Regions from separate parts of the Lysinibacillus sp. CD3-6 genome, predicted to be linked through region 2. Evidence: riboswitches for the same ligand, from Rfam matches in the RefSeq annotation. Region 2 holds a riboswitch; the other holds the start of a gene.
What was found. Region 2 has a riboswitch for cyclic di-GMP ahead of FH508_RS19415 (NPCBM/NEW2 domain-containing protein). Riboswitches for the same ligand answer to the same signal wherever they lie in the genome.
Positions count from the first base shown of each region.

Region 1: linked by a shared signal. The riboswitch ahead of FH508_RS16825 (hypothetical protein) and the one ahead of FH508_RS19415 (NPCBM/NEW2 domain-containing protein) in region 2 are both predicted to bind cyclic di-GMP.

Region 1 covers NZ_CP085880.1:3,373,775-3,382,960, reverse strand. The annotation lists gene FH508_RS16830 (valine--tRNA ligase) at 1-1,803, shown strand, start outside; cyclic di-GMP riboswitch class I at 1,929-2,028, shown strand; gene FH508_RS16825 (hypothetical protein) at 2,117-2,518, shown strand; gene FH508_RS16820 (bifunctional folylpolyglutamate synthase/dihydrofolate synthase) at 2,660-3,952, shown strand; gene FH508_RS16815 (bifunctional folylpolyglutamate synthase/dihydrofolate synthase) at 3,949-5,208, shown strand; gene FH508_RS16810 (hypothetical protein) at 5,519-6,169, shown strand; gene FH508_RS16805 (Maf family protein) at 6,268-6,861, shown strand; gene radC (RadC family protein) at 6,894-7,565, shown strand; gene FH508_RS16795 (rod shape-determining protein) at 8,169-9,186, shown strand, end outside.
Region 2 covers NZ_CP085880.1:3,880,367-3,889,552, forward strand. The annotation lists gene FH508_RS19385 (S-layer homology domain-containing protein) at 1-98, opposite strand, end outside; gene FH508_RS19390 (3-hydroxyacyl-CoA dehydrogenase) at 575-1,474, shown strand; gene FH508_RS19395 (hypothetical protein) at 1,842-2,483, opposite strand; gene FH508_RS19400 (AraC family transcriptional regulator) at 2,636-3,085, shown strand; gene FH508_RS19405 (ABC transporter ATP-binding protein) at 3,264-3,947, opposite strand; gene FH508_RS19410 (ABC transporter permease) at 3,949-4,983, opposite strand; cyclic di-GMP riboswitch class I at 5,462-5,545, shown strand; gene FH508_RS19415 (NPCBM/NEW2 domain-containing protein) at 5,784-9,186, shown strand, end outside.

The DNA of each region.
Region 1 (9,186 bases), 510 kb from region 2:
GACCCGAACGACTTTGAAGTTGGTAACCGCCATAACTTAGAACGTATTCTTGTTATGAATGAAGATGGCACAATGAATGAACTTGCTGGTAAATATAATGGCATGGATCGTTTTGAATGTCGTAAACAAATCGTAGCAGATTTACAAGAAGCGGGTGTCTTAATTAACATTGAAGAGCATATGCACTCTGTAGGACACTCTGAACGTTCTGGTGCGGTTGTTGAACCTTACCTATCTGCACAATGGTTCGTTAAAATGCAACCACTTGCAGATGCTTCTTTAGAGCTTCAAAAAGATGAGGAAGGTAAAGTGAATTTTGTACCTTCTCGTTTTGAAAACACATATTCTCGTTGGATGGAAAATATCCGTGACTGGTGTATCTCTCGCCAACTATGGTGGGGACATCAAATTCCTGCCTGGTATCACAATGAAACAGGTGAGATTTACGTAGGGAAAGAAGCCCCTGCTGATGCAGAAAATTGGACACAAGATGAAGACGTATTAGATACATGGTTCTCATCTGCACTATGGCCGTTTTCTACAATGGGTTGGCCGGACGAGGCAAATGAAGAATATCAACGTTACTACCCAACAAGTACGCTTGTAACGGGCTATGATATTATTTTCTTCTGGGTTTCTCGTATGATTTTCCAAGGTATTGAATTTACGGAACAACGCCCATTCAAAGATGTATTAATCCATGGATTAGTACGTGATGGTGAAGGACGTAAGATGAGTAAATCACTTGGTAATGGTGTAGATCCTATGGATGTTATTGAGAAATACGGTGCTGATTCACTTCGTTATTTCTTAGCTACAGGCTCATCTCCAGGTCAAGATTTACGTTATACAACTGAAAAAGTAGAGTCGGTTTGGAACTTTGCTAATAAAATTTGGAATGCTTCTCGTTTTGCATTAATGAATATGGATGGTATGTCATTTGACGAAATCGACTTAACTGGTGAAAAATCAGTTGCTGATAAGTGGATTTTGACTCGCTTAAATGAGACGATTGAACGTGTAACATCGTTAGCAGACCGCTATGAATTCGGTGAAGTAGGACGTGAGCTCTATAACTTCATTTGGGATGATTTCTGTTCTTGGTATATTGAAATGGCGAAATTACCATTGAATGGTGAAGATGAAGCTGCTAAGAAAACGACTCGCTCTATATTAGCTTATGTACTAGACCAAACAATGCGTCTATTACATCCGCTTATGCCATTCATTACAGAAGAAATTTGGCAACACTTACCGCATGAAGGTGAGTCAATTACAGTTGCAGCATGGCCAACGGTACGTACAGACCTTCACTTTGCTGAAGAAGCAGACAATATGAAGCTTCTTATGGATATTATACGTTCAGTGCGCAATATTCGTGCGGAAGTGAACACACCAATGAGCAAAAAAGTACCATTATACATTTCTGCTAAAGATGCAGCTACCGTTGCCATTCTTGAAGCGAATAAAGGCTATTTAGAAAAATTCTGTAATCCAGAGCCATTAACAATTGGTGAAGGCTTAGAGGCTCCAGGACAGTCTATGACGGCCGTAGTAACAGGAGCAGAGCTATTCTTACCACTTGTAGGACTTATCAACTTAGAGGAAGAGATTGCTCGTCTTGAAAAAGAATTAGAAAAATGGGCAAAAGAAGTGAAGCTTGTTACTGGTAAGTTGTCAAATGAGAAATTTGTATCAAAAGCACCAGAAGCATTGGTTAACGCAGAACGCGAAAAATTAGCGGACTATGAAGGTAAACATGCCGTTGTATTAAAACGTTTAGAAGAACTAAAAAATATGTAATCATAAAAATGATTTATTGAAACAGCAGATGGCGAAAAAGTCATCTGCTGTTTTTCTTTTTATGCGTCAAAAGATATGTATTGAGTTAGGAAAAAATATATAGTATTATACAATGTAGTTAGTATAATAGATAAAGGCAAACTACCCGAAAGGTTAGGAAGCAAAGCCTAGGGTCTAAGGTGAAGAGAGAATTGTTTTTTTTACTATGATTGCCAGGTTACCATTTAATGTAAATTCATTTAATTTTATGGCTATTCTATGGTGATTAGAATAGCTTTTTTCTTTGTTACGAAAATAATTTTGGAGGTTTTTCATGTCTGGAAATATTGGAACAATAGTAGTGAAGGTGAACAAAGCCTGTGATGATTTAGATTTTGTGAATGCAAGAGGAATAATAGAGGCAAATCTTCTAAAGCTATCGGAAGCAAAATACTATCGCCTATTAAACGCAAGCGGGCGTGTACTTATTAAACATATATTAGCAAATGGCGACGGGCAAAATGAAGTGAAACAAACATTAACACGTACTGATTTCCTAGTGATTAATAAAATTAATGAGTATTGTTCGAACTTTGATATTTCAATGTTGAAAAGAACATTAAAAAACTCATTTGAATTAGTGCAAAGATCAGATGTATTGCCACTTTTAAATAATGATGCAAAAATTATTTTAGACGATATGGGTGCGCTTTTAGGCGTCCATCAATTACATTAATTTGCTGTTTATTTGCAAAAAACTAGTTAAAAACACACAGACAATCACTCCTACAGTGCTTTTCTGTGTGTTTTTAAAATTGTGTCAGAATTGTTTGTGTGCCTGGCACGCTTTATACTAGAGTGAGAGGGAGTGTTTCTTTTGTTTACAACGATAAAAGCATGTACAGATTTTATTTTTACATTAAAAGCGGTTGATCATAAACGTGAGCCATTAGTAATGATGCGTGAAGTATTGGCTCGTTTAGGAGACCCGCAGAACAAGCTACGAACTATACATCTAGCAGGTTCCAATGGCAAAGGGTCTACTGTAAATGTATTGAGGGAGATGTTGGAGAATGCAGGTTATCGAGTAGGGGCTTTTACTTCTCCACATTTAACGCGTGTCAATGAACGGATGACGATTAACGGCATGCAAATTTCGGATGAGCAATTTTTACAATATATGAACAATATCGCTTCAATTATTGAAGCGCATTATAATGGGGACTATCCAAGCTTTTTTGAGGTCGTAACACTTATTATGTTCCAGTATTTTGCTGAAGAAGAAGTAGATTTTGCACTTATTGAAACAGGGCTTGGTGGGCGCTTAGATGCGACCAATGTGATCACACCACTTGTTTCAATTATTACGACAATTTCATTGGAGCATACAGCATTTTTAGGCGATACGTATGCGAAAGTTGCATTTGAAAAGGCAGGAATTATTAAAGAAGGAGTGCCTGTTGTGGTGGGCGTTAAAAACGATGAGGCGCTTGCTGTTATTCAAAAAGTTGCACAACAACGTCAAGCCAAATGTCTTGTTTTAGGATACGATTTTCACGTCGTAGCACAAAATCAACGGGTTGGTATGCAATCCTTTAATTATCGTAACGCAAATGTTGAACTAACTGGTATTCAATTAAAAATGGCTGGAGAGCATCAAATTGCTAATGCCAGTCTTGCCATAACAGCAATGGATATTTTACGTGAGCAGGGACATATTCAACTAACAGAACAGGCTATGCTTCTGGCGCTACAAACTGCACAGTGGGCAGGCCGCTTTGAACAATTTCCAAATAATATTGTGCTAGACGGTGCCCATAATTCAGAAGGAACCGCTGCATTGATTCAAACGCTTCAGACAGTTTATCCGCACCATCAATATCACTTTATTTATGCAGCGCTTTCTGATAAAGATCATGCAAATAGTATTGCATTAATGGATGCAGTGGCAACTTCTATGTCGTTTACACAAATTGGCTTGCCGAATGCCATGCCAGCTGAAAAATTAGCGATGTTATCAACACATATTAACAAACAATATGATGCGAATTGGCAGGCAATAGTCCAAGCCGTTATAAAAAGCAGAGAGCCTCAGGATATTGTTGTTATTACTGGCTCACTTTATTTTATAGCGGAAGTTCGACAGTGGTTGAAGGAGGAGACACGATGATTCCCCAGTTTGATCAATATAAGAAAAAATGGGCATTAGCAAGTGATGATATCATTAAGCCTGGACTAACGGCTATTGAAGAAGCTTTAGCACTAGTGGGAAATCCAGAGAGAAAACTACAAATTGTGCATCTTGCAGGTACGAACGGCAAAGGCTCTACACTGACATTTTTAGAGTCGATTGCGCAACAACATGGTTTAAAAGTAGGGAAGTTTATGTCTCCTTGCATTTTAAATGTGCATGATCAAATTCAAGTAATGAGCGAGCCAATTTCTAAAGAAGAGATGGATTGCGTTTTTCAACAAATGAAAAGTGCCGGACTTAGTGGGAAGCTGACAGATTTTGAGCTACTAACAGTTGCAGCATTTTTGCAATTTGTCCATAGCGATGTAGATGTGGCATTCATTGAAGCGGGTATGGGGGGCTTACTAGATAGTACTAATGTCGTAATGCCAATTGTCTCCATTATTCCAAGTATTGCGCTTGAACATACGAAATTTTTAGGATCGACAATTGAAAGTATTGCCGAGCATAAAGCAGGGATTATTAAGCAAAATCGTCCTGTTGTTATTGGTGAGGTACCGTTAGAGGCGATGGCCATAATTAATAAAGTTGCAAAAGCAAAGCATGCTCCAATTTTAGAGCTATCAAAACAATTTACAATTGAGCAAATGGATGATGATGAGTGTTATACAAATAAAGAAAAAAACATATGTATTGCCAATCTCACTCGTAAGATGAAAGGGCCACATCAGGGTAATAATATGGCATTAGCCATTACCGCTTTTTTTGAAGTAGCTACAGCATTAGACGTTGCCATCAACGAAGAAAGCATACGCTATGGTATTAAAATGGCAAGTATTTTAGGACGTTTTGAAGAAGTAATGCCTTATATTATTTTTGACGGTGCCCATAATCCAGCAAGTGCAGAAAAATTGGTAGAGACGGTCCGTCGAGAATTTCCTGATGAGTCCATTACGTTCGTTATAGGCATATTAGGTGATAAAGATGTAAAAGAAGTTTTGCAATACTTTGAGCAAATTAGCGATCGTTTTTATTTTGTTGATTTTGATAATCCGCGAGCTATGTCCGCAAAAAATATGGTAGAACTAAGTAATGCACCCTATAAAGCGGTTTTACGTGATTACATTCAATTTATACAACAGCAATCAGAAAACCAGTGCAGAACAATTGTATCGGGCTCTTTATATTTATTAACAGAGGTTCGTAGTAGGTTACTACAATCCAACAATTAGGAACGTCAAATTATAGTTTTATAATTACAAGAAGGACTAGCAATTCGTCATCGTTCTACTGAAAACAACGTAACCTTCCGTTAGTTGAACCACATGTATTATGAAAGCGTCACAGCGTGGAAACAGGCTCTATAGCCGTGTTTAACGTGGAAAATGCACGAAATTAGGTGAGCGATCATGATGTGACGAGCTTTGAAAATTAAAGACGTTTTTTGAAAGTTTATAGCGATAAATTTTTTAGACGAGACGACAACAGTCTCGTCTTTTTTTATGTTTATTTTGATAGGTTGAAATAAGAGGTGATGAACGTATGAAAATTGTTAGTCAGGTAATCAGAAAACAAATAGTGCGCGCAATGCTAATTGGTGGCATCGTGGGGCTTTTTGGGGTAGCCATTTTTTTAGGTGTTCTCCAGGCAAGTACCCAATTTTCTTTAAAAAAGGATAGCGAGGTCGCAAAAAACGAAACGGAAGCACCAGTAGAGGGAAATTCAGAAACAATACCGACAGCAGGAGGTACTGGAACCTCGACAATGTTTTATGCGAGTCAAGCAGGTGTATTTTCTAATTATGAAAGTGCAAGTGCGTTTATAGCAGAACATCCTACACTGCAAGAAAGTGCGATTGTGGAAGTAGAGAGTAAATATTATGTATGGACAAGTATGGTGACAGAGGAAAGTGACTTAGTATTTTTAAAGGATCCTCCAACATTTAAAAAAGTTTTCAATGTTACTGGCGATAGTTGTAAAGAGCCGACCATTGCAGAAATAACAAATGTATTAGCAGATAAAAATACGAAAAAATTAAATTTTAGTGAGGCAGCAAATGATTCCACATTGCCTTCCGATTGGCAAAGTATTGGCAAGGCAGCAACATCTATTTCTAGTGATATAAGCATTATCCGTCTTCAAATTTTTGCGCATTACAAATCCAAAAATCCTTGTCTTCAAACGAAATTTTAAGTAAAGAATATAGCCAAAAGTACATTATCTTGATTTTTAGAAAATTTTCAAAAACCACTTTCTCCGTTATGATAGAGAGAAGGAGGAATGGTGAAAAAATGTTTGAAACGAATCATAAATTAGTGCTTGCTTCCGCATCACCACGACGTAAAGAATTGCTTGCGATGCTTGAACTTCCGTTTGAAATTGTGACAAGTGAAGTAGAAGAGACAAGCGTAACCGCAACAACAATGCAAGATTATGTAAAAGGTGTGGCACTTTTAAAAACGCGGGATGTCGCTCAAAAAGTATCAAATGCAACGATTATTGGTGCGGATACGATTGTCGTCTTTGACAATGAGCTACTGCATAAGCCAAAAACACGTGAGGAAGCCATTTCTCACTTAACACGTTTATCAGGCAAGCGTCATGCGGTCATGACTGCTGTTGCCATCATTGAACCAAATGGATTGGAAACGACATTTCTAGAAGAAACAGCTGTTGTATTCCATACTTTATCACAGGAGCTTATAGAAGCGTATGTAGCCTCTGGAGATTCTTATGATAAGGCAGGCGGTTATGGTATTCAAACAGTTGGTACCCTTTTAGTTGAGCGAATTGAAGGAGATTATAACAATGTTGTGGGCTTACCACTTGCAGCGTTGTTCGCGCAATTGGTAGCACGACGAATTATCCAATTTGCGAAGGAGTGAAGCTATTGCCAATAGATGTTATACCAGATATGATGATTCGCGACGTTCATTTAGCAGATCGACCTCGGGAAAGACTATTACGGCAAGGTGCTAAGAGCTTATCCAATCAGGAGCTACTGGCTATATTACTGAGGACAGGCACGAAGGAAGAATCTGTTCTTGTCCTTGCCAATCGTGTTTTAAGTACATTTGAACGTTTGCATCAATTAAAACATGCAACAATTGAAGAAATGGTCGCCATAAAGGGTATTGGAGAGGTAAAGGCAATTCAAATATTAGCCGCAATCGAACTCGGAAGGCGCTTGTCTCAAAAGCAAAATGATGATAAATATACGGTTCGTTCTCCGCAAGACGCCGCTGCTTACCTTATGCCTGATATGACCTCTTTAAGTCAGGAACATTTTGTTGTCCTTTTTCTTGATGTGAAAAATCAAATCATTCATAAAAAGACGATTTTTATCGGGGGTTTGAATGCGTCCATTGTACATCCGAGAGAAATCTTTCGTGAGGCTGTAAAGCGCTCTGCTGCCTCAATTATTTGTGCTCATAATCACCCAAGTGGTGTTCCGACACCGAGTCCAGAAGATATTGAGGTAACGAAAAGAATTCAGGAAGCTGGTTTTATTATTGGTATTGAGTTACTGGATCATATCATCATCGGTGACCACCAGTTTACTAGCTTAAAAGAAAAAGGTTATTTTTAGCACTGTACGCTTAAAGGCTTCCTTGCTGGAGCTTCTAGTAAATAAGCTTCAGCCTTTAGCAGGCACCCCATTACCTAGCTACTCGCCAGCGAATTAGAAAGAGGAATGATGCTTGTGCTTGCAATAGTGGGGCTAGTACGTTTTGCTACAGAACATTTTGCAAATTAAATAGCTTTGGTAACAAGCTGAGCTCTGCAAAAATTTTTGCAGAGCTTTTTAGAATACAAAAGGCGTTAATGCTCCGAAATGCGTTTTTTCTTGGTAATAAATTTTTCTAGTTTATTTTAGGGACAGTATAGTTTGAACGGTTTTTAAGCATTTTAATAAAAAATGAACCTTTTTGATTGAATGACGTTATTGTATTCGTAGAAAAATATCTATAGCATTCACAAAAATTGGTAGCCTATAATGCGTTGTCTTACATGAAAAAAAATAATATGCTAATCTATACGTACTATTTTTAGTTTAAGAGGGAATTAAAATAGTAAGTTTTCTGCAAGATGAGGTATGTGGCACTACAAATTCTTGCATTTATCCGTTATAATGAACGGTATGATTTTATGTCAACGATAGTATGGCTTAAATAGAAAGGGAGTACACAATTTGTTTGGATTAGGTAGTAAAGATGTCGGGATTGACCTTGGCACAGCGAATACATTAGTTTTTATTAAAGGGAAGGGGATCGTTTTACGCGAGCCTTCAGTAGTAGCAAAAAACACAAAAACAGGAGACATCGTTGCAGTTGGTAATGATGCGAAAAATATGATTGGCCGTACACCTGGATCAATCGTGGCGATTCGTCCGATGAAAGATGGCGTTATTGCTGATTATGATATTACAACAGCGATGATTGAATATTATTTAAAAGAAGCTTGTAAAAATTCCGGCGGAAATTGGAAAAAACCGAATGTAATGATTTGTGTGCCATACGGTATTACATCGGTAGAGCAACGTGCAGTTATCGATGCTTCTCGTCAAGCTGGTGCAAAAGAAGCCTTTACAATTGAAGAACCATTTGCAGCTGCTATTGGAGCAAACTTACCTGTTTGGGATCCAACTGGTTCTATGGTTGTTGATATCGGTGGCGGTACAACTGAAGTAGCAGTAATCTCTTTAGGTGGTATTGTGACAAGTGAATCTGTACGTATTGGCGGGGATGCTATGGATCAATCAATCATTTCATATATCCGTAAATCGTATAACTTAACAATTGGTGAACGTACTGCAGAAGCAGTTAAAATGGAAATTGGGACAGCATTCGCTGAAGGCCCAGAAGAGAAAATGGAAATTAGAGGTCGTGACCTTTTAACAGGTTTACCAAAAACAATTGAGATTTCGTCTCAGGAAATTTCAGATTCATTGCGTGAAGCGGTATCGTCAATTATTGACGGTGTACGTAAAACGTTAGAACAAACACCTCCAGAATTATCTGCAGACGTGATGGAGCGAGGTATTGTGTTAACTGGTGGTGGCGCATTGTTAACGAATTTAGACAAAGTTATTAGCCGTGAAACAAATATGCCTGTATTTATTGCAGAAGATCCATTAGACTGTGTAGCTATTGGAACAGGTAAAGCTCTAGATCATATTGATCTAATTCGTCAACAACAAGTAAAAGGGT
Region 2 (9,186 bases):
TTGGCAACTTCTACTTTTTCTTGTGCATGTGCTTGTAAGCCAAAACCTCCTGTAAAACATGCAATACTTAGAGCTCCAGCTAAAATTGTTTTCTTCATTCTTCTTACCCCTCTTTCAATTCATAAACTCAGTTTACTAAAACACCTATTAACAAATCTATAAATATATGTAAATTATTGAAAATTATATAATAGACCTATTTTTACACAATCATACAGTCCGACTAAATCATTATGTATCTAAGTCTAAATATTCGAAGTAATTATTTACTAAAGGTTTAAATACCTATAAATTTAAAATATTACATAATAATCCTTTTTCACTATTTTGTATATTCCTTATAGTCTCCATTCAATAAAATGAATATAGGTAATGGTTATATTCCTTCTTGATAAGCACATACTTGAAGGTATAAATTTCTGTAGTAATCAAACATAATTTTATACCATTATAATATTTGAGTTTATAATTTGATTTTCATTCATTGAAAGCAGTAGTATGAAATTGTAATAAGAAAATTATATTATTTAGAAACTATTATATTAACGTAACTATTTCAGAGGAGGAAGTCAGGATGAATTATCAAAACATTACTGTAGCAGGAAGTGGCGTATTAGGAAGTCAGATTGCTTATCAGTCTGCTTTTAAAGGATTCAACGTTACTGTATACGATATTAATGACGATGCTTTAAAAAATGCACAGGAGCGCATTACAAAGTTAAAACCATTATACCAACACGATTTGGGCGCAACACAGGAAGAAGTAGATGCTGCATATGCTCGTCTTACTTTTAAAAGCGACTTAGCAGAGGCTGTAGCAAATGCAGATCTTGTTATTGAGGCTATTCCTGAAGTTGTAAAAATCAAAACAGAATTTTACACAAACCTTGGCAAAGTTGCTCCAGCAAAAACAATTTTCGCCACAAACTCATCTACTTTATTACCAAGTCAATTTGCTGAAGCTACAGGTCGCCCTGAGAAATTTTTAGCATTACATTTTGCTAATACGATTTGGGTAAATAATACAGCCGAAATTATGAAACATCCAGGTACAGATATGAAGGTGTTTGATGAAGTTGTTGAATTTGCTCGAGCTATTGGAATGGTGCCGTTAACATTATATAAAGAACAACCTGGCTATATTTTGAACTCTCTACTCGTGCCATTTTTAGATGCAGCTGAAATGCTACTAGTAAAAGAAGTATCTGACCCTGAAACAATCGACAAAACTTGGATGATTGGGACAGGCGCTCCTCTTGGACCATTTGCTATTCTAGACGTTGTAGGTATTAATACCGCTCATAACATTGTAGAGGCAAAAGCTGCTGCAACTGGTGATGAAAACATGAAAAAGCTAGCAAACTTATTAAAAACAGAGTACATCGATAAAGGCAAATTAGGACGCGCAACAGGAGAAGGCTTCTACAAATATCCTAACCCAAGCTTCTCTAAACCTGATTTCCTTAAAAAATAAGTGCCTGGCACTCAAACAATTAACTACAATTTACTACGCTCGTCATCCATTTGATGACGAGCATAATAAAAATCCACTGTGCCCTAAAAATGCGCAGTGGATTTTTTGAATACAGGGAAAGTGTCAGGCACCCAAACAATTTCGTATCTAAATAGCTCCCCCACAAGGATTAACTTAGTAAAAATCTACGGAGACTCCTGCGGGAACGCACGTAACGTAAGACGCAACAAGCCGCGCGTCAGCGAGGGTTGCAGCTTACGTCGTGCCCGCGGAAAGCGCAGTAGATTTTTACGATTTTAGGAGCCAGTATTATGCTAGAACTGAGTGTCAGGCACTCACACAATTGGCACCCACACAATTTTATCTTCTACTCATTTAATACTTCCCCTTGCGAATTCATTACTTTCACCTTATATTCATTGATCGGAGTCCCTTCATTTTTCTCTTGTGAACGTAAAATTCCATATATGATTTCTTCCATTTCTAATGCAACCTTTTGTGCATTTTTCTCCGAACCAATGATAGAAGTTTGCACAGTAATAAATGTGTGATGATCTGTCGTTATATTTTTAAATACATCAAATTCTTGAAGCCCTACTACAATTGCTTTCAAAAAATTAGAAAGCTCTTTATCTATAAGTTTTTTATCATCCTGTTCTGAGGTAAATTCCCACCTTTCAAAAATAACTGTGTAGTCCTTAAATGGAGAAGTTTCCATAACACTTTTTGCAATCGGCTCCATATCTTTTTTTACTAAATTAAAATAATCCTCATCTGCTACAACTTGTAACACTAATTGTTTCTTTGGCGTCGTTTTCACATCAACTCCAACATATATTTCACGCAGTTTTTCTTTCAATTTCGCAATGCTTAACTGTTCTTTCGTAATGAAAGATTGCTGCACCTCTTTATTTTCCGTACTTTCAACCTCCATAAGTTTTGCGACTAGGCTAAATATAGCTACTGCCATAGTAATGATTCCTACAAATATCCATTTCCTTTTAAACATGCTATCCCCCCTACTTAAGAAGGTATGTCATCGAAGACATAAAAAATGCCCTAACCGAATGCATAGAGGATGTTCCCTCAAAAAAACTTTTAAAAAGCACTTGAGAAACATTTTTAATCATATTACCTTTACTTAGGAAGGGGGATGAAATATTGAAAATTACTATCGAAGAATTGGCAGAATCAAAAATTGCCTACTTTAGAAACGTCGGTGAATACGGTGAAGAACACAACAAAGAGCTAATGGAATCTTTTAAACAATGGGCACAGCTAAATGCCTTATTTGAGGATTCACCCATTTTTGCCATTCCTCAAGATAATCCTGAAGTTACACCTAAAGAAGAGTGTCGATATGATGTTTGCGTCATGATTCCAAATGATTTCCATGTGGCAAAGCCTGCTCAGAGTGGAACATTACCTGGCGGGAAATATGCAGTTTTCTTGTTAGACCATACGAAAGAGGCAGTCAGCGAATTTTGGGGTAATATTTTTTCTGAAATCGCCAAAAATCATCTATCTATCAGACAACAGCCAATCATTGAAAGATATACATCGCAAATGATTGATAATCATCTATGTGAAATATTAGTCCCTATTCAGTAAAACCTATTTAGCATTTCTAGTCGATAGAAGCGAAGGCGATTGAGCTTTACAGATTATAGTCGGCTACGCAGAAAGTAACCGCCATATTAGAGGAAAACAGCATACAGCAAAAAAGCGTTAGATTGACATGGGTGTCAATCTAACACTTTTTTCGAAAACCTTTTAGACTATAAATGAATCACACATTTTGAACAATTTTGCCGTCATTCATTTTAATGACTTGATCTGTATAAGCTAACATTTCTTCGTCATGAGTAACCATTAACGTTGTAATGTTTAATGTTTTGGTAAGGTCTCTAATTAACTCCATGACGTCCTTCGATCTTTTGGAATCTAAACTTGCTGTAGGTTCATCGGCAAAAAGAACTTTCGGTTTATGAATAATCGCTCGCGCAATGGCTACTCGTTGCTTCTCTCCTCCTGATAAGGACGAAGGATATGCATTTTTCCGATGGTCCATCCCTACTAATTTTAAAATACGCTCTACCTCTCTTTGCTGCTCGTGTTTCTTTAATGCTGATTCCGACACTTCGAGCATAAGTAATAGCTGTTCTTCTACTGTTAGAAAGGGAACTAAATGTGCAAATTGAAAAACAAAACCAAATTCACTTGCCCGCACTTGTCGCACTTGCTCAGCAGTCAAAGCCGTCATATTTTTCCCTTGAAAAATTACTTGGCCCTGCGATGTAGGTTGTAGCCCAGCAGCAATCGTTAATAGTGTACTTTTACCAGACCCCGAAGCACCTACTAAAGCTGTTACTTCTCCTTCTTTAAGCGTCATATTAATGCCTTTTAATATTTCTTCTTGCACTTCACCATTCGTAAACGTTTTTCTAACATTCTCCATTGTAAATAGTGTCATATTAGACCTCTCCTTGCTGTATCGCTTGTAATGGCTGAATTTTTTTAATTTGAATACCTGAAATCGTTGCACCAATAAATCCAATAATGATGAATACGATCGACAATTGGGTCGTCGTTGCCAAACTTAAACTAAACGGCATTCCTTGCGGTGCAATTTGATTAAAAATTTGACTCAGTGCAATCGATAACGCCAGTGAAATAACGGTAATAACGACCATTTGCGTCCAAATCATTTTAAATAGCTTACTTGTTTTTAAACCGATTGCTTTTAAAATACCGTACAAACCAATCTTTTGAACGTTCATCATATAGAAAAAGATTGCAAACAACATGCCACTAATCACAACTAAAAACCAAACAATCATATTAAGAGACATCTGTTCTGCGCTATAACTAGGAATCGTATTTAAAAAATCACTTTTCGAAAATGCTTGTAAGCCCGTATACGCTTGTGAAGCATCTCCATCTGGCGTGAAAACTAATTGCATTTCATCAACTCGATAAATTTCTTTGTAATCCTCCATGCTAATATAAGCTACAGGTGCATGACTATATTTCTTTTGCTCAACAAAGCCTTTTACAATAAACTTGCCACTAAATTGATTATTCGTTACTGTATCGCCTACCTGTATACCTTTATCCTTTAGTGAGCTATCTAAAATAATTTCCTCATGTTTCACATTTTCAAATAGTGGTGAATCGGTAGCAGTGACAAAGGCAACGCTTTGTTGCTTGCCAGCCTCATCATTTATAAAGCCCATTTGAATTGAAAAAGCTACAGCGTCCTTTTGTTTGTTTAACATGTCATTTTGGGTACTGCTATCTATTTTTGACAGATTGTACGTTTCATCTGCCTCCTCATTCATATAAAACTGTCCTGCTGGTAAATCTTTAATTAACGCAGCATTGTCTTGTGATAATCCATTTGCCAAACCTGAAATAATAAAGGTTAGTAAACTCACCAGAAAAACAATGGAACCTAAAATCACAAATCGCACTTTATTTTTCTTCATTTCTTTTAAAGCCAGGTTCATCTTAAAACCCCTCCTATTTCTTTTCACATTTTTAGAATATAGAGCCTACATGAACAGAGCATGAACTGAAAATGAACGGAGAATGAACAAACCATTACAAATGAAATATTGTACCTCATTAAAGTAAAAAACCTTCTACTCATAAAACAAAGTAGAAAGTTAACAGTTCTAAAACCAGAAAAACATGTACAGCAATATTTTAGCATTCCACCATTTTGAAAGTTGTTTTCGCTAATTGTGTACTAATGTCGCCGCTGAAAATATTTTTGTTTATCAACACGTGACAAAAGTAGTTTACAACTAAACTACCCTTCTCTTACTAAAGTAATTTACACCTAACATATTGCCTATCAATAGAATACATTATTATACCATTCAGTCATAAACCTTCACCATTTTACCCTAAAGAAGGGTGGTAAAATATAGGACAAATTGTTCTGTGGTAATTATTTTCACTATGCTATTCTTTATAGTAGAAAAATTGAATAGGCAAACCTAAGGAAATTTAGGGACGCAAAGCTATAGGGACTAAGGTTTATAACTATGTCAGCCAGTTGCCGAAGAGTACATACTACTTTTTGTTTAGTAAGGTCATAAAAAAACAAATTACTGAAAAATATTTTTTTAATATAACTTCTAAAAGATAAATCGTTTATCTTTTAGTTTTTCAGTGCCTATTACAAATGGGTATATTTGTATATTTTTTATATCCTTATTTGAGATAAAGCTACTCTTTTATGAGTAGTTTTTTTATGTACTCCATAGGAAGAAATTCAAAACTTCATAAGGAGGAATGTAATATGAAAGTTGTAAAGATTGTAACCGTGTCTGCTCTAGCTTTAAATTTAGTAGGCGGACCAATGAATGTTTTGGCAAGTGAAAATCCTAATGGGAATATTGTCAAAACTACAGCTGAAGCAAGTACTAAGCATTCGATCGCTTCAGTGAAGAAATTTGATTTGTATGGTAAGGATATTTTAAAAGCATACGATGATGTATTTAAAATGGCCATTACAAACATTAAGTCTATTACGAACAACGGTGGAAAATATGCAAGTTCATCTATTGATAAAGCAATTGATGGCGACATGAATACCCACTGGGAAACTGGAAAGCCAAATAGTGCATCGTTCACAAACGAAGTCGTAATTCAGTTCAATGAAGCAACTACGTTAAATAGAATGATTTATGCAGCTCGTCAATCATCTACAAAAGGCAAAGGCTTTGCCCAACAGTTTGAGATTTATAGCTCAACAACGGATGCAGATGATGACTTTACACTTGTTTCATCAGGTGAATATAAAGGATCTACTGGTGATATCGTTGAAATTCAGTTCCAACCTACAGAATTTAAACGAGTAAAATTCGTATTCACAAAAGCAAATCAAGATTGGGCAAGTGCTTCAGAGTTTCAGTTTTATAAAGAAGATACAATCTCTGACAAAATGGCAACTCTTTTTACTGACGACACAATGAGCGCTGTTAGTGACAAGTTCCATTCGATTGATGCAATCAATCAATTAGATGCTGAAGCACAAGGACATCCGTTCTACGCTCAATTTAAAGAAGATATCGACAATGCAAAAGCACTACTAAGCACCGAAGCAATCGATGCAACAACAGCAGTAACTTCAACATTTAGCCATTTTGCAAACGAAGCCTACTCTCAGTTATTTAGAATGGACTACAAAAACATTAAGAGCATTCGCAATAACGGCGGACACTGGGCTAGTGCTGTTATAGAAAATGCCATCGATGGTAATGTCAATACATATTGGGAAACAAATAGTAGCAACACAGCTACATTCTCAAATGAAGTAGAAGTCGAATTTATAGAGCCTGTAACATTAAATCGCGTTGTCTATGGAGCAAGACCATCGGACCGTAAAGGCTTTGCAGAGGAATTTGAAATTTACGCTTCACAAACATCCAAAGGTGATACTTATGAGCTTGTTGCAACAGGTAAACATAATATGGTTGCTGGATTAGTAGAAGCGAAGTTTGAACCAACAACATTTAAACGAGTGAAATTCAAATTTAAAAAGTCCAATCAAAATTGGGCAACACTTTCTGAATTAGCGTTCTATAAAGAAGATACAGTAAACGATAAGATGGCGAAGTTATTTACAGATGGAACGATGAATACTGTTTCACCAGAATTCAATAGTATCGAGCTAATTCATGCACTAGAAGAAGAAGCAAAATCGCATCCACTATATACTACTTATCAAGAAAACATTGAGTTAGCTAAGAAAGTCATTAAAGGTGAGGTCGTTACAGAAGGAAGAATTATCGTAGCGGAACAACACGGCAACATGGTGAAGCATGCTAACGAAAACTTAAAAATCGGTTTAGGTAATAACCTTCAACCAACAGGGCTTGCTGCCCAACCAGGCGATGAAATCATCGTTTATGTTGACGCAGTGGCAAATGGTCCACTACCTCGCTTATCCTTTACACAACAAGAAGGTGCTTGGAACAGTTGGAGAAGAGATGTCAGCTTAAATGTTGGTAAAAACGTGATTACGGTGCCTGCTATTCCAAAAACTTCAGCTTATAACAAGGCTGTTACACCAGGGGGCACAATTTACATTGATAACCCTTATACAGCTGAACAGCAAGGAAAAGCACCGACATTACGTTTTGAAGGCGTTGAGCGAATTCCTTTTGCAACGAAATCGACGAATGTTGATGAGTTCAAACAATTTTTAATCGACTATAAGAAGAAGTTAGATGAAGACAAAGCGAAGCATCCAAAGGTTGAAGATCGAGAAGTACTTGATATCGTAGAAGTTGTTAGTGACCATTTATTCTGGACAGGTACTGCAACAGGTGCTTATAAAACGTATATTGAAAATGGCTATAGCCCACTACAAACTATTGAATCGTACAATCGTCTAATGGACGAATTATTTAAATATAACGGTTTAGATGGTCATAATGAAAAAAATGATCCGAAATTAATTCGAGAAAATGTACGACTTGCTCAGCCTTATGCATATATGTATGCAGCTGGCGATCATATCGGCACATTAGATGATGTTGTGTCTGATATTTTAGTGCCTATCGAAGAAAAAGGCGGATCATGGGGCGTTATACATGAAATCGGGCACCGTATGGATATCGGCGTAAGAACTTACGGTGAAGTAACAAATAATATGCTACCACAGTATATGTCAGGATTTTACGGCAAAATTGATGAACGTATTCCATATGAGTCGAACATCTATAAAAATGTACTGAAAGAAAACACAAAAGATTATAACGACCAAGGCCTATTTGAAAAACTTGCTGTTTATTGGCAACTTGAAATGTATAGTCCAGGCTATTGGGGTAAATTAAACTCATTATATCGTGAACGTAATGTTTCATTAAAAGATGGTGAACAATCTAAGCAACAATATTTAGTCGAATTCTCTTCAGAAGTACTTGGTTTAGATTTAAGTGAACATTTTGCTCGTCACGGGTTTGTTGTAACTGACGAAACGAAAGAAAAAACAAGCAAATATCCAAAACCAGATAAAAAAATATGGTATTTAAATAATAGTGCATTCGACTATAAAGGTAATGGTTTGAAAGGTAAAGAAGTAAATGTATCATTTGCTGCAAACCAAGCTGCCAAAACTAATACATTAAATTTATCAATCGATAAAGCGTACCAAGAAGATTTCTTAGGCTATGAAATTTATCGAGATGATGAATTAATCGGCTTTACTAGCACTGCACAATTTATCGATAAAAATGTGGATACAACAAAAAATTATACGTATAAAGTGGTTGGTTACGACAAGAAGTTAAATACACTAAAACCAGTAGAGGTTAAGGCATTTACACCTTCCCTTTCTACTGAAGACTTTGTCACTATTAAACTACATCAAGCATTTGATCCAATGGATTATGTAAAAGCAATTTCCTATAGTGGTAAAGATATTACGAAAACAATTAGCATCAAATCCAATACGGTAGATGTTACACAAAAAGGTAGCTATGAAGTTGTTTATGAAATAAATGATGAAGGCATCAAACAAACAAAAACAATGAACGTCAACGTTATAAGCGACATGCAATATATTTCTGATATGACAGCGAAATCGGCAAAAGTAGGTTGGGGCTCATTACAAAAAGATAAATCAATTGCTGGCGGTACCATTACATTACTAAGACAAGGTATGGATGCTACCTACGCAAAAGGGCTTGGTGCTC